Regions from separate parts of the Blautia fusiformis genome, predicted to be linked through region 1. Evidence: riboswitches for the same ligand, from Rfam matches in the RefSeq annotation. Region 1 holds a riboswitch; each other region holds the start of a gene.
What was found. Region 1 has a riboswitch for cobalamin ahead of LKD46_RS13460 (ABC transporter permease). Riboswitches for the same ligand answer to the same signal wherever they lie in the genome.
Positions count from the first base shown of each region.

Region 2: it holds a riboswitch for cobalamin, as region 1 does, so the genes downstream of both, LKD46_RS09990 (cysteine-rich small domain-containing protein) here and LKD46_RS13460 (ABC transporter permease) in region 1, are expected to answer to the same signal.
Region 3: it holds a riboswitch for cobalamin, as region 1 does, so the genes downstream of both, LKD46_RS11460 (ABC transporter substrate-binding protein) here and LKD46_RS13460 (ABC transporter permease) in region 1, are expected to answer to the same signal.
Region 4: it holds a riboswitch for cobalamin, as region 1 does, so the genes downstream of both, nikB (nickel ABC transporter permease) here and LKD46_RS13460 (ABC transporter permease) in region 1, are expected to answer to the same signal.

Region 1 is NZ_JAJEPT010000016.1:53,297-59,410, forward strand. It holds gene LKD46_RS13430 (PDDEXK nuclease domain-containing protein) at 1-428, shown strand, start outside; partial or broken gene LKD46_RS13435 (methionine--tRNA ligase subunit beta) at 476-595, shown strand; gene LKD46_RS13440 (GntR family transcriptional regulator) at 763-1,137, shown strand; gene LKD46_RS13445 (ABC transporter ATP-binding protein) at 1,140-1,988, shown strand; gene LKD46_RS13450 (ABC-2 transporter permease) at 1,985-2,659, shown strand; gene LKD46_RS13455 (MATE family efflux transporter) at 2,815-4,173, shown strand; cobalamin riboswitch at 4,321-4,494, shown strand; gene LKD46_RS13460 (ABC transporter permease) at 4,632-5,561, shown strand; gene nikC (nickel transporter permease) at 5,577-6,114, shown strand, end outside.
Region 2 is NZ_JAJEPT010000010.1:79,193-85,306, reverse strand. It holds gene LKD46_RS10000 (glycyl radical protein) at 1-647, opposite strand, end outside; gene LKD46_RS09995 (phosphatase) at 1,001-1,717, shown strand; gene LKD46_RS09990 (cysteine-rich small domain-containing protein) at 1,825-2,112, opposite strand; cobalamin riboswitch at 2,380-2,549, opposite strand; gene LKD46_RS09985 (C40 family peptidase) at 2,781-4,241, opposite strand; gene LKD46_RS09980 (N-acetylmuramoyl-L-alanine amidase family protein) at 4,525-6,015, opposite strand.
Region 3 is NZ_JAJEPT010000012.1:121,648-127,761, forward strand. It holds gene LKD46_RS11440 (YesL family protein) at 1-265, opposite strand, end outside; gene LKD46_RS11445 (YerC/YecD family TrpR-related protein) at 505-822, shown strand; gene LKD46_RS11450 (DUF1836 domain-containing protein) at 953-1,573, opposite strand; gene pcrA (DNA helicase PcrA) at 1,719-3,962, shown strand; cobalamin riboswitch at 4,061-4,356, shown strand; gene LKD46_RS11460 (ABC transporter substrate-binding protein) at 4,460-5,554, shown strand; gene LKD46_RS11465 (FecCD family ABC transporter permease) at 5,569-6,114, shown strand, end outside.
Region 4 is NZ_JAJEPT010000009.1:100,795-106,908, forward strand. It holds gene LKD46_RS09370 (ABC transporter substrate-binding protein) at 1-850, opposite strand, end outside; gene nikC (nickel transporter permease) at 911-1,738, opposite strand; gene nikB (nickel ABC transporter permease) at 1,739-2,677, opposite strand; cobalamin riboswitch at 2,859-3,047, opposite strand; gene LKD46_RS09385 (M14 family metallopeptidase) at 3,332-4,291, opposite strand; gene hisIE (bifunctional phosphoribosyl-AMP cyclohydrolase/phosphoribosyl-ATP diphosphatase HisIE) at 4,464-5,744, opposite strand; gene hisB (imidazoleglycerol-phosphate dehydratase HisB) at 5,763-6,114, opposite strand, start outside.

The sequences.
Region 1 (6,114 bases):
TTGGAAAGGGATATGCTTTTGTGGCAAGGCAGCAGCATATCCATACGGAGAAACAGGACTATTATATCGACCTTGTGTTTTACAATTACATACTGAAATGCTTTGTCCTCATCGACCTGAAAACAGAAAAGATAACACATCAAGATGTAGGACAGATGGATATGTATATCCGTATGTATGATGAATTGAAACGTAGTGAGGGCGATAACCCAACAATCGGTATTGTTCTTTGTTCCGATACAGATGATGATATTGCCCGTTATTCTGTTATGCATGACAATGAACAATTATTTGCTTCCAAGTACAAATTATACCTGCCGACAAAAGAAGAACTGAAAGCGGAGATTGAAACTCAAAAGGCAATGTTTTATCTTCAGCAGCAGGATAATGAAGACAGAAACAAAAACTATACTTTTAACATTGAATGAGTTAAAAAGAAATAAAATAAGAGCATTTGATCAGAATGAATTCCTTCATGATGGGAATCGATTCCGAGGGTATGCTGATCTCAGCAGTACCTGAGGAAGATGGTCATGAAGGACTGAACCTTCTGATGGTAGATGACAGAATCCCGGCAGGTGCAAAGCTGTACTAAAATTAGATATAAAACAAGAGCACTTCTCAGAGTTAATAATCAGAAAACCGAGAGGTGCTTTTTTCGTGCTAAAAAATATATCCCGGCAGTCAACTACTGCAAAACAGTATATAACAGTTGACAACAGTATTATACTGTTATATACTGTTTGCAACAGGAGGGAACATATGAAGATTATAATCAATAATACATCGATGGTACCAATTTATGAACAGATCATGGAGCAGATCAAGGCGCAGATCATCTCCGGAGAGTTAAAAGAAAATGATATATTGCCGTCCGTGAGAACAATGGCAAAGGAACTGAAGATCAGTGCACTTACTGTGAAGAAAGCATATGACAATCTGGAAGCAGAGGGCATGACAGTCACAGTTCATGGGAAAGGAACGTATGTAGCGGCTTCGAATACACAGCTGATGGAAGAAGAGCGCAGGAAAGAGGTTGAGGCGGATCTGGAAGCAGCAATTCAGAAGGGAAGGCGCTGCGGAATGAAAGAGGAAGAGATCCGTTCGTTGTTTGAACTCATCATGGAGGATGAATGATTATGTTGGAGATCAAAGGAGTAAAGAAAAGCTACGGTGAATTTCAGTTAGACTGTTCGTTAAATGTAGAAAAAGGAAGAATCACCGGTCTGGTTGGAGAGAACGGAGCCGGTAAGAGTACTTTGTTCAAGGCAGTGCTCGGACTCATTTCTTATGATGCCGGTGAGATAAAGATCCTGGGAAAAATACCGGAAGAGTTAAGTGAAAAAGAGAAAGAAGAGCTGGGAGTTGTCCTGGCAGAAACCGGATTCAGTGGATACTTGAAAGGGAAAGATGTTGAGGCAGTCCTTGCCAAATTATATCCAAAGTTTGAAGCAGAAAAATTTCATCAGATGTGTGAAGAATATCAGATTCCGTTGGATAAATTTATAAAAGAGTACTCAACAGGAATGAAAGCAAAGCTGAATCTGATCGTTGCATTGACACATCAGGCAGAATTCCTGATGCTGGATGAGCCGACAGCAGGGCTTGATGTCGGAGCGAGGGAAAGGATGCTGGATATTTTAAGAGAGTATATGGAAGAAGAGCCGGAGAGAAGTATCCTGATCAGCTCACATATTTCTTCGGACTTAGAACATCTGTGTGATGACATTTATGTGATACATAAAGGAAAGATTGTACTTCATGAAGCGATGGATACGATTCTTGAAAAATATGCAGTGTTGAAGGTCAGTGAGGAACAATATCAGGCAGTGGACAAAAGGTATCTTTTGAAAGAGAAAAAAGAGTTTTTTGGAGTTGCCTGTCTGACGAACGAGAAGCAGTATTATATAGAAAATTATCCGGAAATCGTAGTAGAGAGCGGATCACTCGATCAGGTGATCCTGATGTTGACAGGAGGCGAAAGATGATGAAAGGAATCAGAGGGCTTTTGGAAAAGGATTTTCGATTGTTTTTTCGACAGGGTGGTAATCTTTTTTTGGTGTTAGTGTTTGTAGCATTGTTTTTTATACTTACAGGAAAAAAGGCAGCTGCTTTCATTGCAATGTATATCCCATCTGTTCTGGCGATATATTCAGGTAATACGATCAGTTATGATGAAAATGGCCATGGTTACACATATTTATTTTCTTTACCCGTAAATAAAAAAATATATGTCAGAGAAAAATATATTTTTTCCTTTATCATGACAGCATGTGGATGGTGCATTGGAATGATCTGTGCAGGAATTATGGTACTCATAAATCCTGAAGAGGTGTTTGATCTGGAAATGCTGGCAATGGAGTTGATCACATTTTTTGTGTTTCAGGCAATTGCGGGAATTATGATCGCGATCAGGATAAGGTTCGAAGGAGAGAAAGGGCGAATTGTGCTGCCAATCGCAATTTTAATTATTTTTGCGATTTGTTATACAATTAGATCTTTTGTGAAGACTAACTTGGGATTAAAAGAAAGTATTCTGCATATGATAGGGGGAATAGGGGATCTTGAAATCGGGATTGCCCTCATTGTGCTAAGTCTGCTTATATGGTTTGCTTCGTATAAGTATAGTATGAGCGCCATGAAGAAGAAAGAGTTTTAAGATAGGCGTGGCAAAGATGATCCATTAAAAATAATGATTATAAAGATGTAATAGCTACCAAAAATATGAGAAAAACTTTGTGAAAAAATAGGCTTGTGTTTCGTAAGAGTCCCTTGTAAAATAGCGGTCAAGGATGAAAAGAAAAGGAGATTCTTATGGGAACTAATGAAAAAGATATGACTGCCGGATCTCCCGGAAAACTGATCATAACTTTTGCCATACCAATGATGCTTGGAAATATTTTTCAGCAGTTTTATACAATGGCAGACACCATGATCGTCGGACAAGTGGTAGGAGTTAAAGCACTGGCGGCAGTAGGTGCCGGAGATTGGCTGGTATGGCTGGTGTTGGGGATTATGACAGGTATCACACAGGGTTTTTCTATTCTTGTATCTCAGTATTATGGAGCAAGGGAAAAGGAAAATCTGAAATGTGCAGTAGCGAAAAGCTATATCATGACAGCATTACTGTCTGTGGTCGTACTCGCAGTAAGTGAAGGTACAGTTTATCATGTTCTTTTATTTTTACAGACACCGGATAATGTCATTGATCTGACAATGCTATATTTGCGGCTGATCTTTGCAGGAATCCCGATCATAGCTGCTTATAATATATTTGCAGCGATCCTTCGGGCACTTGGAAACAGCAGATCTCCGTTGATCGCAATGACAGTGGCAGCAGTGATCAATGTGGGACTGGATTTGTTATTTGTGGCGGTTTTTGGCTGGGGTATAGCCGGAGCAGCAGTGGCGACCGTTATCGCGCAGGGATTTTCTGCCTTGTACTGTTTGATCGTATTACGTAAAATCCCGGATATCCGCCTGGAAAAGAAGGACTTTTACAGGCAGCCCTCTATGAGCCTGCGGCTTTTGGAACTGGCGGTTCCTCTTGCGATACAGAATGTGATCATCTCCGTGGGAGGACTTGTGGTACAGTATGTGATCAATGGATTTGGTTTTCTGTTTGTGGCGGGATTTACGGCATCGAACAAGCTGTATGGGGTTTTGGAGATGGCTGCCGTTTCATATGGATATGCTATTACAACCTATGTGGGCCAGAATCTTGGTGCAAAAAAATACCAGAGGATTCGAAAAGGCGTGCGCAGCGGCACTTATATGGCAGTGCTCACTTCGGCTTTCATTTCCGGCATGATGGTACTGTTTGGACGTAATGTACTGTCCCTGTTTGTATCCGGTGAACCGGATCAGACCCGACAGGTATTGGATATAGCATATAAGTATTTGTTTATCATGGCTGTCTTTTTGTGGGTGCTGTATCTGCTGTATGTGTATCGTTCCGCTATCCAGGGCCTGGGTAATACTTTGATTCCGCTTGCCAGCGGCATTGCAGAATTTATAATGCGTGTCAGTGTTGCGCTGCTGCTGCCAAAACTGATCGGTGAAGATGGAATATACTATGCAGAGATCTGTGCATGGAGCAGTGCAGCTGTTTTATTATTCGTAAGTTATATGATCATTATACGGAAATATAAAGAAGTCACCGTTCATACATAATGTTATTTACTTAAGGGATCTATAATAATACAGGCAGAAAATATCCGGGTTTCACTATGAAACGTTCAGATATTTTATATTTGACAAAAAACTATTTATATAAAAAGAAAAGTATGATATTATAATATTTATTCATTGCAACTATGAAAATTGAATAGTCAGAAGGGTGTACAAAGTACTTAATAAGGAATCTGGTGAAATGCCAGAACAGCCACCGCTACTGTGACAGGGACGAAAACCAAAATATCACTGGAGAGATCCGGGAAGATGGTAAGTAGGAAGAACTGGAGTCAGGAGACTTGCCTTTTTGACAGAAGAATTCTGATTCGGATGGGATACAGAAGGAATAAGCTCTGCCTGAGGTGGAGGTTTGTTTTTTGTGCTGATATGATGCTGGATCATATCAGCTTTTTTTATTTTAAAAACAATAAACAGATAAAAAATGAGGAGAGATGAAGATGGGAAAAGTAATTGCAAAGCGTTTTATATTTATGATTCCGGTAGTGCTGGCGGTTACATTTATTATTTTTATGCTGAGTTTTATATCGGCAGGTGATGCTGCCAGAGTGCTGGCGGAGAAAAAATATGAGCATCCGTCACCGGAGCAGGTAGAAGAAGTACGGCATGAGGAAGGACTGGATCAGCCGGTGCTGGTACAATACGGGAAATGGCTGGATCAGGCACTTCATGGCGATTTTGGAAAATCATATTCTACCAGAAAACCGGCTTTTGAGGAATTAAAAAGATATTTTCCACAGACATTTAAACTGGCAGTTACTTCGTTTTTATTGTTGATGATCGTATCAGTCCCTCTTGGAATTTTGTCGGCAATTTATGAAAACAGAGTTCTGGATAAAGTCATTCGCATTTTGTCGTCCCTCAGTGTATCTATGCCATCTTTCTGGATCGGTCTGATGCTGCTCTATATATTTGGAGTAAAGCTAAAAGTGATTTCCGTGATCGGAGGAGATGCCGGAGGCATCCCGATTCTTGCGGCATTTGCCATGGATATCAGTTTCTTTGGAATTATGACGAGATTGATTCGTACCAATATGATACAGGTGCTGAAGCAGGATTACATACGTGCCAGCAGAGCTAAGGGATTGTCATCTGTAAATGTAATTTTGCGTCATGGTCTGAAAAATATCCTGATTCCTGTGCTGACACGTCTGGTATCAATTGTGATCGGTTTTTTCTGTGGCTCAGCTGTGATAGAAAGTATTTTTTCAATTCAGGGAATCGGAAATCTGGCATTGAAATCCGTGATCTCAAAAGATACTCCGGTGCTGCAATGTTTTATCTTTATTCTGGCTGTTGGCATTGTAGTATTAAATTTTCTTGTGGATATCGCCTATTCTGCGATTGACCGGCGAATCCAGTTAAAGTAAAGGAGAGATCATAGAATGGGAAGCAGAAGAAAGCAGAAAACAGAAAAAAGCATGATCCAGAATCTGTACTGGAAACAGGTATTCCGGTCACCGAAAACAAAAATAGGATTGATGGTGGTCATAATTTTTGCATTGGCAGCTATTTTTGCACCTGTATTAGCGCCGCATGATCCACTGCTTGTGGATGTTTCGATAAAATTAAAGAATCCGTCGGCGGCATATCCTTTAGGTACTGATCAGCTGGGACGATGTATTTTATCAAGACTTCTCTGGGGCAGCCGGTATTCACTGAGCTATAGCTTTACGGTGCTTCTGATCACTGTATGTGTCGGGGTGCCGATCGGACTGTTTGCCGGATATGTAGGTGGAAAAATCGATTCCATAATTATGAGGATCATTGATGTATTTATGGCTATGCCGGTCTTTATTGTGGCACTTGCCATTGCAGGAACCGTAGGAGCCAGCGGCGCTCATCTGATTCTGTCCTTATCGGTCGTATCCTGGGCAGAATATGCAAGGCTTGCCCGAGCATTGACACTTCAGGAAAAAAATA
Region 2 (6,114 bases), on a different contig from region 1:
GCCTGACAGCTCATGATAACTGCTTCCAGGAAACGGGATTTCTTTGCGTAATCACCATCTCCTACATTACACTCATCCAGTTCCTTCTGAGCTTTGGCAATGATCCCTTCATAGCCGATCGCCAGAACTTCTTCATATTTAACGGTTACGTGTCCTACACCATTGTAGAAATAGTTTCCGGGTGTAAAAATATTGTGGTCAATGGCAAGAATCGCTTCCGGTGCCATATAGGAGGTTGCAAGCTCACTGGTAGTCTTGCCTTTCCAGTATTTATGTACCTCACGGAGCTCCGCCTTGGTTTCCTCCGCAATATAAAATGGATCGGCTGTTCTGGTAGCCACTGTATCCAGCTCATCTTCCAGCCACTGGAAAGAATACTCCGGAAACGTCTGACATCCTCTCGGCGCCAAAGTGCTGCTTCCGACGATCAGCTCCTCATCACGGATGATGATCGGAATGTTGTGCAGGATGTGGGCAAATGCCTTGGCTCTGCGGGTGATGATCGGCTCGTCTTCTGTTGCTTTGTAAGACTCTGTGATCAGTTTTGCTCTGGCAGATTCGATCACCGGCATCTTTGCATAAAGATTATCTACAAGATGTGTGATCCTGTCTGTTTTCGGAACATCTGCTATATGAAATTTCTCCATGATTCTCCTTTCTCATAACCGGTTGTTTCTGGTGATCTGTCTGCCTCTACGCTTCCAGAACCGCTCCTGTCCGGCTATGTGCTCATGTAGTTTTATTATACCTTACCCCTACTGCGATGTCAACGAAATCCAACATGTGTTTCTAGCTGTTTTTGTGGGTTTTATCGGTTGTGCCCTGTTGATTTTATTTGTTTTTTGTATTTTTATGTTTTTCTCTATTGACTTTGTTTTTCTGCTCTGCCATACTTGAATTTATATAGGAATTCCTTTGTTTTTCAGAAAAATTTATGCAAAGCGGACATTCGTATTCCGCTCTGTCACATGTTCTCAAACAGTAAAAGAGGTGTATTTTTATGTATCTTTCTGATATGCATACCCACTCCATCGCCAGTGGTCACGGCACGGAATGTACCATCACAAACATGGCACGCGCAGCTGCCGAGAAAGGTCTCCGGCTTCTCGGGATCACTGATCACGGTCCCGGCACTCTGGCAGCCGGAACTTCCTCCTATTTCCGCAGCCTTACCTATTCTCCCAAAAAACATTTCGGTGTAGAATTACTCTACGGAATTGAACTGAATATCCTTGACCGCAACGGAACGGTAGATTTAGATCAGGAATTATTATGTAAACTTGATTACGCCATTGCCAGCATGCATGCCTGGAATTACCGCTGCGGTACCAGAGCCGAAAACACAGAAGCTTTTATCAATGTAATGAAAAACCCCTGTGTAAAGATCCTCGGACATAGTGATAACACTCATTACCCGGTTAATTATGATGCGCTTGCAAGGGCTGCCAGAGAAACCGGCACGATCTTTGAGATCAACGAAGCTTCTCTTGCACCTTATGGCTATCGTGGCGACACAAGAGAAAACTGTTTCGAGATCCTTCGATGCTGCCGCAAATATGATCTGCCGCTGCTTCTTTCCAGTGACAGCCATGGCCCGGAGCATATCGGAGATTTTACCTGTGCTGCTGAGTTTGTTCATCAGGCCATGTTTCCGGAACAGCTGATCCTCAACAACCAGATTCCCAGACTCAGGGTTTTTCTCCAAACCAGAGAATGATCTTCTGTATCTTTTCCGACAGATAACAGATATTGTCCACTCCAAACAAAACAGGCCAGTTCAAACACAGGAATATACATTTTCCTGTATCTGAACTGGCCTGTTTTTTATTTTTCCCGCTGCTTCCGTACAATTTCCGCAAGCTCGCTATATTTACCTGTAACATATCCAAAATTTTCTCTTCTGTGAGGAAGCTTGCACTCGGTGCAGTCTTTAATCCCGCTTTCCGTAAAGCGGAAATTACCACCACATTTATCTCCCAGTGCATATAAAGGACAATAGCAGAACAGACAATTGAAGTTCTCCGGATCTGCTCCTTTATGGCACGGAAAATACTCACAATTTTTGTGGCTGAAGTAAGAGTATTCTTTGCCTTCCCAGTATGGTTTCTCCATGGCTCTTTTCTCCTCTCCTGACATAACCACACATAACTTTTTCCTATAAAAAAGAGGTAGCGATGCCACCCCGGGGTAGAAATATAATCCGTTCATGAGTGCGCGGAGGGAACGAATGTATCCGGAGTAGTATCGCCTGCCATTTAATCATGTATAATTCATATGAACAGGCGCATTCCATAAAAAAATGCCTACTCTCGTAAAAAAGTAGACAACGTCCCAGGGGTGCGGAGTCCCTGAAATGGTTGTTACACTTTACACGGAAGTTTAACCTCGCCATAACAAGCAGGTTTCCTGGCTCCGGGATCATGGCTCCTCTCTCCTTCTCATACATACGTACAATGGACTATGAGATTCGCTCCTCCGTTACAGTGACCGGATCGCTCAGGTTTCACACCTGATTCCCTTTTCTGTGGACTTCTGATAATCAATATATAACTGTCAGCTATCCTCAGCACTTGCTATGTTCAATATGGAATTATACTGACATTATAATAACATCCTGTTAATTATATGTCAATACTGTTTTCAATATTTATACATTTTTGAGCATATTTTATTGCTGTTCACTCCGTTCCATGGGTTTTCAATATTTTTTCCGACGTCAAAAACAGCCCGACAAACTGCTGTCGGGCTGCTGTATTTTTATTTTCTATTGTACGTTCTTATTATACAAGACGTCTTACAGATACAATTGTTCTGTATGTAGCATCATTGCTGATCTTGATCCCATCCTGAGAGTTCGATGCATGAACGATCTGGCCATTACCCATGTAAATAGCCACGTGTCCGCCATAGCAGATCAGATCTCCCGGCTGTGCATCTGCGTAGGATACTTCTGTACCTGCATTCTGCTGCTCATAGGAGGTTCTCGGAAGGCTGACTCCGAAGTTCGCATAGACACTCTGTACAAATCCGGAGCAGTCTGCACCATTGGTAAGGCTTGTTCCGCCCCATACGTAAGGATTTCCCACAAACTGTGTAGCATAATTCACAACAGAAGATCCGGAACCACTGCTGTAAGAAGAACTGTCACTGTCTGAAGATGTATCCTCTGCATTAGATGTGTCCTCTGCACTTTCTTCAGATGCGTCTGTGCTGTTATCGTAATCTGCGTCTGCATTATCCTCTGTATTCTCAGTATCCTCGGACGCATCATCATTCTCACCATTGTCTGCATCTTCATCCACATCCTCGGTGTCATCTTCTGCAGTATCCTCATCTGCATTCTCGATCACGTCGCCGTCCTCATCGTGCTGTACGTCTTCGCTCTCGTCCGCCTCATCCTGCTGTGCTTCCTGCTCTGCCTGACGTCTTGCTTCCTCTTCTGCCTCAGCCTGTGCTCTCGCTGCTGCTTCAGCCTCGGCCTGACGTCTTGCCTCTTCCTCTGCTGCAATACGCTCAGCCTCTAATCTCTGAAGCTCTGCAGTCTGCTCTGCAAGAAGGTTGGCATAATCTGTAGCCTGCTGCTGTGCGTAGGCGATCTCATTATCATAATCTGCGGATGTGGCACGCTTCTCATCCAGCTGTGCCTGCAGGTTCTGGGACTCTGCCTCATATTCCTGCTTCATTCCCTCCAGCTCTGCCTTCTCCTGTGTGTACTGTGCCTCCAGGTTTGCCACCTGCTGGATCGTATTGGAATATTTTTCAAGACTCTTACGGTCCTGCTCATAAGTCTTCTGTGTGTACTCTGCTCTTGTAAGAAGGTCAGACAGGTTCTCTGCATTCAGCATCATCTGGAACCATGCATCGTCTCCACCCTTCTCATAGAGATACTGGATACGTTTCTTCATTGCCTCATACTGCTTCTGCTTGGCATTTTTGGCCTTCTCAAGGTTGGTCTGTGTAGATGCAATGTCGGCTTCCTTATTGGAGATATCTCCCTCCAGTGTCTGGATCGAAACCATCACGTTTACAAGATTGGCATCAAGAGTTGAAATCTCGCCTTCAATCTGTGACTTCTGTGAGGAAAGCTCATCCAATCTGGAATAAGTCGCATTCAGCTGTTCGTTAGTCGCATCCATCTCCTGCTGAAGTGCTGCCTCATCTTCTCTTGTTGCGCTTACGCTGACTACCTGTGCTCCGCTGATGATGAGCGCCAGTGTCAGACATAATATCCTTTTCTTCATGACTGTTCACCCTCGCAATCTGATTCTAATTTAATACAGCGGATCTGACCATCCGCTTCGTTGGTTTTCTTTGTAATACTTTTGCAATATCTTGTTTCAATCTTTTTATATATTAACACAGTGTTATTTGGATTGCAAGGATTTTCTATTAATTAGTTTAAAACTTTGTAACATTTATTAATGATTTTGACATTAAAAAAGGAGAACCCGGGTTATCTCAGGTTCTCCTCTCACGTTTCTTATTTCTATTTGTTACATACAAATTTCTTTCAGCACATCCTGATCAGAACAGATCTGCAAGGATCTGATTGGCTGTCTTGTTCAGATATCCGTTGGGATCGGAAAGAGTGCTTCTGTTCCATCTGAAGTATGCACCGTTTCGGATATAGTTACCACTGGATTCATGATAGTCATATTTGCTGGCTCCAGGATACCTGGACATATAAGTTTCTGCCAGCTTGATCGCCTGGCTTCCGTAAGTTCCGCTTGGTGTCGGTGTTCCGGAAATCTGTACGCCGGCATTCGGTGTACAGTGGAGGATCACAACACTCTTATCGGAACACTGTCCGAGAACGATCCAAGTATGTCCGCTGTTGTATCCGATATCTCCCGGATAAAGCTTCCAGTTTGAGCTTGCCAGCTGAGACTGGGAAACAACGGTACCCATTCCCTTGCCGGAATACAAAGATCCAAGATTTCCGGAAACATCCGTGTACATAGGTCCACCGGATCTGCTCTGCATGATCTGATATACAGACCATCCTACAAAGCCGGAGCAGTCAAGGCCCTTCTGTTCTGTAGCTTCACTGAGATCCATATAATATCTGTAATTATAGGAGCTGGAATTGCTGTCATACCACTGTTTCCATTTTGGACTGATGCCCTTTCTGGTCGCATCTGACCAGTTGTGGCCGCCGCCCCATACGTAAAGAGTCTTTCCTACCGGAAGTAATGCATTGGCAAGGAAATTCTTGATAGTCCTGGAGCTTGTAGCTGTAGTAGTGTTTGGGTTGGTATCCAGGACACCGTTGCTGCCAAATGTATACTTCTTGCCATCGATCGTCTTCGTTCCCGTAGCCATGACACCGGTTGACGGATCGAAATAATATTTATATCCTTTTTTGGAATTTGTGACCCAACCGGTAGCCATCACGCCGCTCTTACTGTAAAAATAATAGGTATCGCTGCCGATCTTCTTGAAGCCCTTATACATAGCTCCCGTGTTTGGATCAAAATAACGCTTCTGCTGTTTCTTATTCGTTGCCCAACCCTTTGCCATATAGCATTTGCTGGTAAAATATCTGGTCACATTCTTCTTGTCTGTAAGGAATACGCTTCTGGCAGCAACACCACTGCCGCTGTAGAAATAATATTTCTTATTACTGATCGTGGCCCATCTCGTTGTCATATATCCGCTGGCGGGATTAAAATAGCGGGTATTGTTCTCGCTGTCTGTAAGCCAGCCTGTTGCCATATAGCCCTTGGCACCATTGACATTATAAAAATATCGTTTGCCCTTGGAATCCTTAACCCAGCGCTTCATCTGCACGCCTGTGGATTTATTAAAAAAATATTTCTTCCCGTTTAATGTAAGCCAGCCTTTTACCTTCTGGCCGTTCCGATAATAATAGGACTTTCCTTTTTCTGTCTTAAAACCTTTTTTGGTCGCAGCCTGTACATCTGTTGCCGTTGTATGTACAGTTGCTCCGGCTGCAAAGAACATCAGAACAAAAAAAAGTCCCCAGAGTTTCCATTTTCTGCTTAATTTTCGCATACATACCTTCCTTTGATAGATAGATCATTGATATTTACTATTTCTTAAGTCCGGCTGATCGTAAACATTACAATTTTGTTACAATTTTACGTCCATATT
Region 3 (6,114 bases), on a different contig from region 1:
GAACAGCAGCGGTGAGGAGCATGATGATATTGATGATGGTCGCCTGTTTGAAGTTCTGTTTGAAGGAGTGGAAAAAGCTGCGGGCAATATAGGATTCCTCGTCTCTTGCCATCTTTAGTGTGACATAGTAGAGAGCTGTTATGGAGGCGCCTGCGGTGACAACCGGAATGCAGCAGAGGATGCACAGAAAATTCAGAAGAAGCAGGTCTGCTACGCGTCCCATGAACACGAAGAATTTGTTGTCCATGTTGAAAAAACGATTCATTTGATAAGTCTCCTTTTCTTTTGGATATTACTTTAAGTATACCCAATCACAGCAGAAAAAGCAAATCCCAAATGTTTTCCGGGGCAGTGGAAATGGGAAAATCATGTGTCCGCCATAGAAAGACAAAAAAGAGAAATAGTTTATTAAATTTTCCTAAAAGGCTTGCTTATCACGATTTAGAGTGTTAAAATATCAGTATTGTATTAGACGAAATTCATGTATTTTAAAGGAGCGTAACAATGAGCAAAAAAATCAGGACGGAGGCTGTGGATCATCTTTTTGAAGCGATCCTGTGCCTGAAGGACAAGGAAGAGTGTTATACATTTTTTGAGGATGTGTGCACCATCAATGAGCTGCTTTCTTTATCTCAGCGCTTCGAGGTAGCCAAGATGCTTACTGATAAGCGTACATACCTTGATATTTCCGAGAAAACAGGAGCTTCCACAGCTACGATCAGCCGTGTGAACCGTTCCCTGAACTATGGAAATGATGGTTATGAGATGGTATTTGCACGTATGAAGAAGGATAACGGGGAGCAGGGCGGCGAAGCAGAATAAGGCTTACGTCCATACCGTGATGATAACGGATAATGCTGTAACGAAAAAGAGACAGGCGATCGTGCGTCTGTCTCTTTTTTTTCGGTGCGCCCGGCGACGCACGTTTATGACCGGATGTGAGATCCGGATATTATTTGTCTTTTTTTGAGGAATCCGTATCTTTTGAGGAATTCATGTGGTCGATCATGTTTTCGATGATCATTTTTTTCATGTATACGTCGAAGCTAAGAAGACAGATAAAGGAAAACTGGTGAAGGAATTCCTTATCCTCCGGGTCGGCGTCCTCAAAAATTTCTCCGGCACTTTTGAAACGGCGCATAAGATCCTTTTCCAGGTAACGGATCTGTGACTGCTCCATACTGAAAACCTCCTGGTAGATGTAAGTCATGTCCTTTTCTGTAACGGACTTGAAGTATTTCTCGGTGATCGGTCCCAGAAGGGTCTGGATATCACTGATAGAGAGGATATTCTTAAAATAGTAGATAAAGATCAGCATCAGCAGATGCTCCCGGGAATACCGCTTTTTTTCCGGCGGGGGAAGGAGCTTGTTCTTTGCGTAATTGTTGATCATGGTCTTGGTCAGGATCTTGTCATCATTATGACGCTTGGTGGAAGCGAGATTATCTTCCATAAAGGTTGTGACCTGATCCATGTAAAGAGCAATATTGGGAATTTCATCGGGTTTTATATAATCAAGCTCAGCAATTTTTGCAAAAATGCTGTTCATCATTTCTTTTTCGTTTTCTGTCATCGCATTATCACCTCTGCTCCCTATTATATAGTTTTAAATACTACTTGTAAAGAAACTTTTTTTCAGAGAGGTGGGTTTACCGGAAAGTAAAGTCATGATAGTATATAAAGATACTGTTCATATGGAAAAAGAAATGGAGATCAAAATGAGTATACATGATGCTTTGGACACATTGAATCCTATGCAGCGGGAAGCTGCCGTACATACAGAGGGACCACTTCTGATCCTCGCAGGAGCCGGTTCCGGAAAAACAAGAGTGCTGACCCACAGGATCGCCTATTTAATGGAAGAAAAGGGTGTAAACCCATGGAATATCCTGGCGATCACCTTTACCAACAAGGCCGCCAGTGAGATGCGGGAACGTGTGAATAAAATTGCGGGAATGGGTGCGGAGAGCGTATGGGTCTCCACCTTCCATTCCGCCTGCGTGAGGATCCTGCGCAGACATATTGAGGTGCTGGGCTTTGGCAGTAATTTTACCATTTATGATGCCGACGACCAGAAAACAGTCATGAAGGAAATCTTCCGGAAATTTGATATCAATACCAAGATTTACAAGGAACGAGGCGTTCTTGCTGAGATTTCCCATGCCAAGGATGAAATGATCACACCGGAAGAGATGGAGCTGAATGCGGGCGGTGATCCGGATGCACGGAAGATTGCCGGTATGTATAAGGAATATCAGTCTATCCTCCGGGGAAACAATGCACTGGATTTTGATGACCTGATCGTGAAGACTGTGGAGCTTTTTCAGCATAATCCGGATATCCTGGACTATTATCAGGAACGTTTTAAATATATTATGGTGGATGAGTATCAGGATACCAATACTGCCCAGTTTAAATTTGTAAGTCTTCTTGCTGAGAAATACAAGAATCTCTGTGTGGTTGGTGATGATGATCAGTCCATCTATCGTTTTCGTGGAGCAAATATCGGGAATATCTTAGGCTTTGAGAAGGTTTTTCCTGAGGCTAAGGTGGTGCGCCTGGAACAGAATTACCGTTCTACCCAGAATATCCTCAATGCAGCCAATGAGGTGATCGTCAACAACACAGAGCGTAAGGAAAAACGCCTCTGGACAGAGAACGAAGAGGGCGATAAAGTACATTTCCGTCAGTTCAACAACGGATTTGAGGAAGCGGAGTATGTTGCAGGAGAGATCATCCAGGGGCGCCGCAACGGGAAATTCCAGTACAAGGACTGTGCAGTACTTTATCGGACCAATGCCCAGTCCCGTCTCTTTGAGGAGAAATTTCTCCTGGCAAATGTTCCTTATAAGATTGTCGGCGGTGTGAATTTTTATGCCCGCAAAGAGATCAAGGATCTGTTAAGCTATCTGAAGACCATTGACAATGCCAGTGATGATCTGGCTGTGCGCAGAATCTTAAATGTGCCAAAAAGAGGGATCGGGCTCACCAGCATCGGCCGTGTCCAGGACTATGCGGATATGATGAACCTGAGCTTTTACGATGCGCTCCGCGTGGTGGAGGAAGTACCGTCCATTGGCAGGGCAGCAGGAAAGATCAATGATTTTGTATCCTTTATCCAGGGACTGAAAAGTAAGGCAGAGGCCTATACAGTCCGTGAAACCCTGGAAGAGGTCATTGAGCTTACCGGTTATGTGAAGGAACTGGAGGCAGAGAAAACGGAGGAGGCCCAGGCGAGGATCGAAAATATCGATGAGCTGATCTCCAAGACAGAATCCTTCCAGGAAGCCATGGAGGAGGCCGGACAGCCGGCAACACTTTCTGCATTTCTGGAGGAGATCGCACTGGTGGCAGATATCGATTCTGTTGATCCGGATCAGGATTATGTGCTGCTGATGACTCTTCACAGTGCCAAGGGACTGGAATTCCCAAATGTATTTATCGTGGGAATGGAGGACGGTGTTTTTCCGGGGTATGCTTCCATCTGGTCCGGTGATCCGTCGGATATCGAGGAGGAGCGAAGGCTCTGTTATGTGGGGATCACCCGTGCCATGAAGGAACTGACTTTAACCTGTGCAAAACAGCGGATGATCCGTGGGGAGACTCAGTATAACCGTGTGTCACGTTTTGTAAGGGAGGTTCCACGGGAACTGGTAGATCTTGGACATACCATTCAGGAGAAAAAGCCCAGGGTAGATGATATCGTATCTCCGAAAAGCGCCTATGCCCAGATGAAAATGAATTTCCAGGCAAAGAGCACCCTGCAGAAAAAAGATTTCACAGTGAAGAAGGCGGACAGCCTGGACTATGGTGAGGGAGACACGGTCCGTCATGTGAAATTCGGAGTCGGTATCGTAAAAAATATCGCAGACGGCGGCAGAGACTACGAAGTGACGGTAGACTTTGACAAAGTCGGCGTGAAAAAAATGTTCGCCGGTTTTGCCAAGCTGAAAAAGATCTGAGAGGGATCTCTCCGGGCAGACTATTTCTGCAAAAAACTGTAAAAATCCGGCCTCAAGGTTGTAATTGGAAAACCGGTATGTTAGAATCAGTATCAGCGTAATTGAATTGCTGTGAAGTGGACAGTATCACCGGCACATATGCTGCCGGATACTGTGAGAGGGAATCGGGTAAAAAGCCTGAGCGGTTGCGGCCACTGTATACAGAAGAAGGGATTTCACATGCCATTGCAGAAACTCATGTGAGAAGGCGAAATCCCGATGTCAGAGAGATTCTGGAGAAAATTCTGATACATCATTCATGATCGGCTAAAAGATGAATGGTGTATCAGTTTTTATTTTGCAGAGTTTTTTCTGAGTCTGTAAGTCAGGAAACCTGCTTGACAGTATGTAAGTGGGAGCTTCCGTACAAAGTGTTCCGTGCAGATTTTATGAAGCCCCATCTTTTCGGTTACCCATAGGCAACAGGAGATAAAACAGGCGAAAAGAGAGGAAATGAAATGAAAAACAAGTATGTATCCACAAGAATCATGGCAATGGTAATGGCAGCGGCAATGACCGTATCAGCAGCTCCGGCTGTTTATGCCGCAGAGAGAGCAGACTCCGAGACCATCAAGGAAGACAACCAGCCGGCAGCAGAAGACAGTACAGAGTCTGCAGACACCGAAGATTCTTCCGCAGAGGCAACCAAGACAGAATATCCTCTGACCATCACAACCTATGATTACGATGGAAACGAAATCGAAACCACTTATGAAAAAGCACCGGAAAAAGTCCTTGCTGTATATCAGGGAAGCATTGAGACTATGCTCGCACTTGGTCTGGAAGACCACCTGGTAGCTACCGCAGGTCTTGATAATGAAGTTCCGGAAGATCTCAAAGAAGCATTCTCAAAAACAAATTATCTTGACGAATTTACCCCATCCCTTGAAACTGTAACAATGCTGGAGCCGGACATGATCTTATCCTGGAGCTCTCTTTTCTCTGATAAGAATCTGGGAAATGTAACAGACTGGATCGACAAAGGCTGCAACACCTACTACAACACCAATACTCGTCCGGACGGCGACAGAACACTGGAAAATGAATTCACAGATATCTTAAATATCGGAAAGATCTTCGATGTACAGGACAAAGCACAGGCTATCGTTGATGATGCAAAAGCAGTGATCGACAAAACTCTTACTGCAACTGCAGATGTAAAAGACAAACCAAGCGTAATGGTATTGGAGCCTCTTGGAGATGACATCACAAACTATGGCGTAAAGAGCCTTGGCGGAGATATGGTAACACAGTTAGGCGCAACTCTTGCAAACCCGGATGCTTCCACCGTTGGAAAAGAGGATATCATCGCAGCCAACCCTGACGTGATCTTTGTGGTTTACATGCCATATGCAGGAGATGATCCGGAAACTGTTAAGAACAGCCAGCTTGCAGTGATCCAGGATGATGAGTCCCTGAAGAGCCTTGACGCAGTAAAGAACGGACGTGTTTACCCGATCATGCTCAGTGAGATGTATGCAAGTGCAACACGTACCCAGGACGGAATCGAAACTTTTGCAAAGGGATTATATCCGGACGTAAATCTTGACTGATCGGAGAAAATGCAGTGAAAGAAACAGCTTCACAGAGAAAAAAAGATAAGGTGCTCAGAACATCCATGTATGTGGCAGTTCTCATCGGACTTGCAGGATTCCTTATTTTTTCCATACTTGCAGCCATCACTTTTGGAAATGCGGATCTGTCACTGAAGGATGTATACAGCGTTATCGCTTATAAATTGTTTCATATAAAAAGTCTGTCCGCCTATGCGGAAGGCGCAGTTCATGATGTTGTGTGGCTGATCCGGCTGCCTAGAGTCCTTCTGGCTCTGGCAGTTGGAATGGCTCTTTCCGTGTGCGGCGTGGTGATGCAGGCTATCGTGCAGAACCCGCTGGCAGACCCGTATGTGCTGGGTATCTCATCTGGTGCATCTCTGGGTGCCACACTGGCCATCATGCTTGGAATCGGAAGCTTTCTTGGCGGAAACTCTGTGGGAATCACAGCTTTCATTGGCGCGATGATCACTTCTTTTGCGGTGATCGCCATTGCAAACATGGGTGGAAAGGCAACTTCCGCAAAACTGATCCTTGCGGGAATGGCGGTCAGCGCAGTC
Region 4 (6,114 bases), on a different contig from region 1:
TGTCGCTGAGTGCATGATCCTCATTCTGGTTCATGAATGCATAAGTAGAACGAAGAGACTGAAGCTCCTGGATGTCGTAATTGTCATTTCCCTCAAACTCAACCAGGTTCTCTGTTTTCAGGTTGTAAGCGATATCGATCTCGCCTGTCTGAAGAGCCATGGAACGTGTTGTCTGGTCATCGACACATTTCAGAGTAACTCTGTCAAGCGGAACTTCGCCATCCCAGTAGTTCTCATTCTTTACTACAACGCAGGAGTCTGTCGGGCTGAAAGACTCTACTGCATAAGGTCCTGTACAGATCGGTCCTTCCATTGCAAATGTGGAATCATCAACATTTGTATCAACGATCAGAAACAGCGGGTCTGCAAGGCATCCGGCCATGTTTGCGTTTGCTCTGTTCAGGTGGAAGATCAGGTTCTGTCCGTCAACTTCAATACTATCAAGGTCAAAGAACTCCGGAACACGGTCGCTCTTCTCAGCTGTACGCTCGATGGAAGCTTTTACCATCTCCGGTGTCATATCATCGCCGTTGGAGAATTTTACACCCTCACGGATCTTGAATGTCCATGTTTTTCCATCTTCACTGTTGTCCCACTCTTCTGCAAGACATGGAACGATATCACCGTTCTCATCGAATTTTGTAAGGCACTCACCGATCGCATAACGGGATACAACCCAGCTGAAATACTGCTCTGTCGGCTCAAGTGTATCTGCAAAGCTTGTTACTCCAATCGTGATTTCCTTATCACTGCTCTTATCGCCCTTTGCCTGAGCCACTGTTGTCATAGAAAAAGTCATCATACATGCAAGTGTAGCAGCCAGCACTTTTTTAACTACGTTATTTCTCATTTCATCCTCCTAAAGATAAATATACTGATTATTGGTGTTGGTTTGTTACAGAAACGTTTTTTAATCCTGGCGCGGATCCAGTACATCACGGATGCTGTCTCCAAGCATATTGAAAACAACAACACAGATCACGATCGCAATACCAGGGTAGATCATAAGCCATGGCGCTTTTGCCATGTAAGTTCTTCCTTCATTCAGCATCAGTCCCCACTCCGGTGTCGGCGCAGTTGCACCAAATCCCAGGAATGAAAGGGAAGCCAGCTCCAGCATCATGGTTCCGATATCTGCTGCCGCAGTTACCACCATCTGGGTTACCATGTTCGGAAGAACGTGTACAAGAAGAATTTTCCAGGTCTTTGTTCCGTTTACCACTGCAGCTTCTATATAAAGACTCTTCTTGACTTTCAAAACCATACTTCTTGCAAGGCGGGCATACTTCGTCCAGCTTACAGCCGCGATGGAGATAACGGCATTTACCAGGTTTGGTCCCAGCATACCGGCAATGGCGATGGCCAGTACAAGGCCGGGGAAAGAGATCATCATATCTGCGATACGCATAATCACCGCGTCCACAACGCCACCGAAATATCCGGCAATAACTCCTAAAAATGTACCGATCACAAAAATCACCGCAACCAGACATAATGTCATGATCAGGGAAGTTCTTGTTCCGAAAATAACACGGGAAAGAAGATCTCGTCCAAGTTTATCCGTTCCGAACGGATGAGCGGAACTCGGCTCCTGCAGTGATTCAGTCATAACTGCATTCAGCGGATCATATGGCGCAAGCTGCGGTGCGAAGATCGCAACGCCAATTACCACCAGGCCCAGAATGAAGAAAAGAGTGAACTGTTTATTTTCTTTAAATACTCGTAATACCTTTTTCAATTATCTATCCTCCTTAAGTCTTGGATCGAGATAAGTGTAGGACAGATCCACAAGCAGGTTGATGCACATGTACAGGATCGCGATCCAGAGTACATAGCCCTGTACAAGAGGATAGTCACGACAGGAAATTGCCTTTACTGCCATATTTCCCATACCAGGCCAGTTGTAAATGATCTCTACAACTGCGGTACCTCCAAGGAGGCTTCCAAGGGAAAGACCCAGCAGTGTTACCAGCGGAAGCATTACATTAGGAAGAACGTGTTTCCAAAGGATCACGCTTTCTTTGATTCCACGCATTCTTGCACCGGTCACATAATCCTGGTGAAGCTCCTCCAGCACCGCACTTCTTACCTGGCGGGTATATTTCGCAGACATGGCAAGTGCAAGAGTCAGTGCCGGAAGGATCATAGACTTGAAATCCGTACTTCCTCCTGCTACATTGATCCAGCGAAGCTGAACACCAAAGATACTGAGAAGGATCAGGCCCAGCCAGAAGCTTGGAACAGATACTCCCACAAAGGTAATTCCTCTCACAAAATAATCCGGGAATTTGTTCTGATATACAGCGGCCAGGATTCCAAGCGGTATGGAAATAATGACCATCATCAAAAGTGCCAGCAAAGACATCCTCAGCGTTGGCCAGAAACAGGATACCAGTTTATCCGTTACCGGCATTTTGAAAGAATAGGACTGTCCCATATCTCCTGTAACAACACCCTTCAGCCAGGAACCATACTGCACGAGAAAGGGCTGATCAAGGCCAAGCTCATGTCTTGTTTGTTCCAGAAGCTCCGGTGTCGGAAGATTACCACATTCTGTCAGCATGATCTCCGCAGGATCACCAGGTGACAGGTAGGTCAGTCCAAATGTGAAAAAGCTGATTCCAAATAATACAATGATGATCTGGAGAAATCTTTTTCCTATTTGTTTCTTTGTCACGTTTTACTCCTTTCCTCATTTGATGCGATTTTAACATTGCCGTTTTAATTGAGTTAGATAAAAAAACTACTGGATTCTTATTATGCAGAACATGCATGGAATTTTAGAAATTTGCACGAAAAAAGCCCGCGATGAAATACGGGCACATAAAAAAATATGCTTCCTATCTTCCGTAAGAATCATTTTAAAACAATTGCAAGCAGGTCTCCTGACTTAGGATCCTTACCCTCAGACACCTTCCCGGTCTATTTCTCACGCACTCGACCAGTGGTATTTTGTCTGAGGATTCCCCCTTACAGTGACGGGATCGTACCGGATTTACACCGGTTTCCCTATTAATCCTCTCGGAACTTACAACGGCTGATGTGAAAATCAGCAAATGCTGTTAAATTACCTAAATATTATACGATAAAACTATAGTTTATGTCTATGGAAAAATGTTATATTTTTTGAAAACTCATAAATTTTGTTAAAGATGCTTGAATTGTATATATCCCCCATTGGGGATTTGACAATTAAATTTATCTGATCTGCTAAAAAAACACGGATTTTACCTCGCTGTTTTTACAAATAGAATAGCAAATGGTAAAACCCGGTTTTCTTACTGTTTCAATATGTTTTCAGACAGAAGCGTTCTGAAAAGATTGTTTACTATCAGGTCAGAGTATCTGTGATCGCCGCATATGCGATCATCGGTCCGTCTTCAATGATATTCAGGCTGGCTGTCTGATAAAGTACGACTCCGTTTTCAGTTGCAATAGACGTGTAAAGTAAATTTCCATAGTAATCTCTCAGTTCACCCAGTTCTTCCCCCTTAAAGAAGTACTCTCCAGGCTTCTTGGATGGATACCAGCATCCGGTATACGGCGCATATTCATAGACTACATTTTCAAGAAGCATCTGACGGTAATGCTTCAGACCATGACACGTCTTTCCCTGGAGATGAAAAACAAGGTGACGGACATCTCTTTTATCCTGTTCTACTTCCTCCCAGGTCCAGTAGCTGTGTCCGCCTCTTTCGATAAGAATACTTGGAATTCCAAGAGAAGAAGCATAATTATAGGCGCCACCTGTGGCGGTTGTGGAACGGACTACATATTTTACGCCGATATGCCGTGCCATATGTAATGACTTCTCTGCTGTTTTTTCATCTACAACCCCTACATAATAAACATAGGGATGAAGTTGTTCGAACCCATCTCCGCTATGCAGGTCGATATAATAATCTGCTATGGAAAAAAGTTTCGTTACTATAGTATGGGCAATACGATCTGCAGCTGTTCCCTCAGGATCTCCGGGGAAAACGCGGTTCAGGTTCTTGCCATCCTCATAGACCAGACTCATGGTGCGATGCTCAAAGCCGCTGACGTTGACCAGTGGAACGATGATCACATTTCCCTTCAGTTCTTCCGGCTGAAATTCTTTTGCAAGTTCCATTGCTGCCTGGATTCCCACATACTCCGCACTGTGTATTCCTGCCGTGATCAGGACCGTCGGTCCGTCTTCCACTCCGCATATCACAGTTGCCGGCATTGCCATGCCATTTCCTGAGATCTTAATTTTTCCCTGTGCCTTCTCTCCTTTTTCAATCACCCAGTCATCAATTTTGATCATTGATTGTTTCCCTTTTCCTTTTTTATATTTCCGCACTTTTGACGATAAGTATAACATGCCTAACCGAAATTGTATATATTCTTTTTAGGATTCCAGGAATACATAAAAAAGCTTCCGTAACCGTTTTTTCTGACCCGGTGTACAGAAGCTTTTTTCCTGAATGATATATAATTTATCTTTTCGCCAGTTCCCTAGTGATTTCTTCCCAGCTGACGCCTTTTTCCACCATGAGTACCATCATATGATAAAGAAAATCTGAAATTTCATATTTAATCTCTTCTTTATCCGGATTTTTGGCTGCAATGACGATCTCTGTGCATTCTTCACCGACTTTTTTCAAAATCTTGTCGATTCCTTTATCAAAAAGACAATTAGTATAGGAACCTTCCTTTGGATGCTCTTTTCGGTCAGTGATCACATCATACACATTCTGGAACACGTGAAGTGGATTGGTATCATCGTACTCTTTTTTCATCAGCGGTTTGAAGAAACAGGTACGGTTTCCTGTATGGCAGGCTGCTCCAACCTGCTCCACTTTGGCAAGGATCGTATCATTATCACAGTCAATAGTAAGAGCCTTTACATACTGTACATGTCCGGATGTCAGACCTTTGGTCCAGAGCTCATTCCGGCTGCGGCTCCAGTATGTCATTTTTCCCAGCTTCAATGTTGTGTTAAAAGCAAGCTCATTCATATAGGCCAGCATCAGTACTTCATCCGTCCGGTAATCCTGGACAATAACCGGAACCATTCCGTCACTGTTTAATTTAAAATCCGACCATGCAATATTACTTTTATATGTGTTTACCGGAATTCTGGCTTCTTCGCAGGTTTCCTTAAATGTATGCAGATCATTTTCAAGACTGCTTACATAAGCACCGCAAAGTCCGGACACAGCTGCTTCTCCTAAAAGCTTCAGAACGTTCTCAGATCTGTTTTCATCGGTATGAAGAACAATGGAAATCTGCGAAATCTCTGCGATTTCATTTTCGACAGTGTCCAGAGCCAGAACAGTGTCTGCATATTTTTCAATCAGATCCTGATTTTCTGTGAATTCTCTCAGATCAGAGATGCTGATCATCATACGCTCTTTTCCAAAGCGCCGGGATACTTCTTCCAGAAGCTTGATATTATTCTCTTTCGAAAAATTCAGTACAACTTTGGCACATCCCGCATAGATCAGCTTTTTTACATCTTCCATACGTTTGATATTTCCCGCTGCGATAACCGGGATCTCAGATGCCTGGCAGATATCACGGATTTTTCCAATCGCACGGTCATGCTCTGCATCTGCGGAAGAAAAGTCAAATACCAGAAGCTCATCTGCCCCATTGTCACCGTAAAATTTTGCAAGTGTTTCTACATTTCCGTCTCCGAAAAGATTTCTCTGTCCAAATCCTGTTACCGCTTTTTCTGAATGAAGATAAAGACATGGGATCAACTGTTTGTTCATAAGTGGTCTCCTTCTGTATCAGAGGCTTCCCTTGGTAGAAAGCACGTCTGTGATCCGGGAATCGTATTGTGTTGCTGCATCAAGGGCTTTCGCAAAGCTTTTAAACATGGCCTCTGCCACATGATGGCTGTTTCCTCCGGAAAGAACTTTGATGTGAAGATTCATTGCCGCAGAATAGGATACTGCATAAAAGAATTCTTTTACCATCTCTGTGGCCATATCCCCTATTTTTTCAGTAGAAAACTCTGCATCCCATCCAAGATAAGGTCTTCCGGAAAGATCTACTGCGCAGAGTACAAGCACTTCATCCATAGGAAGGATACAGCTGCCGTAACGTTTGATCCCTTTTTTGTCGCCAACTGCCTCGCGG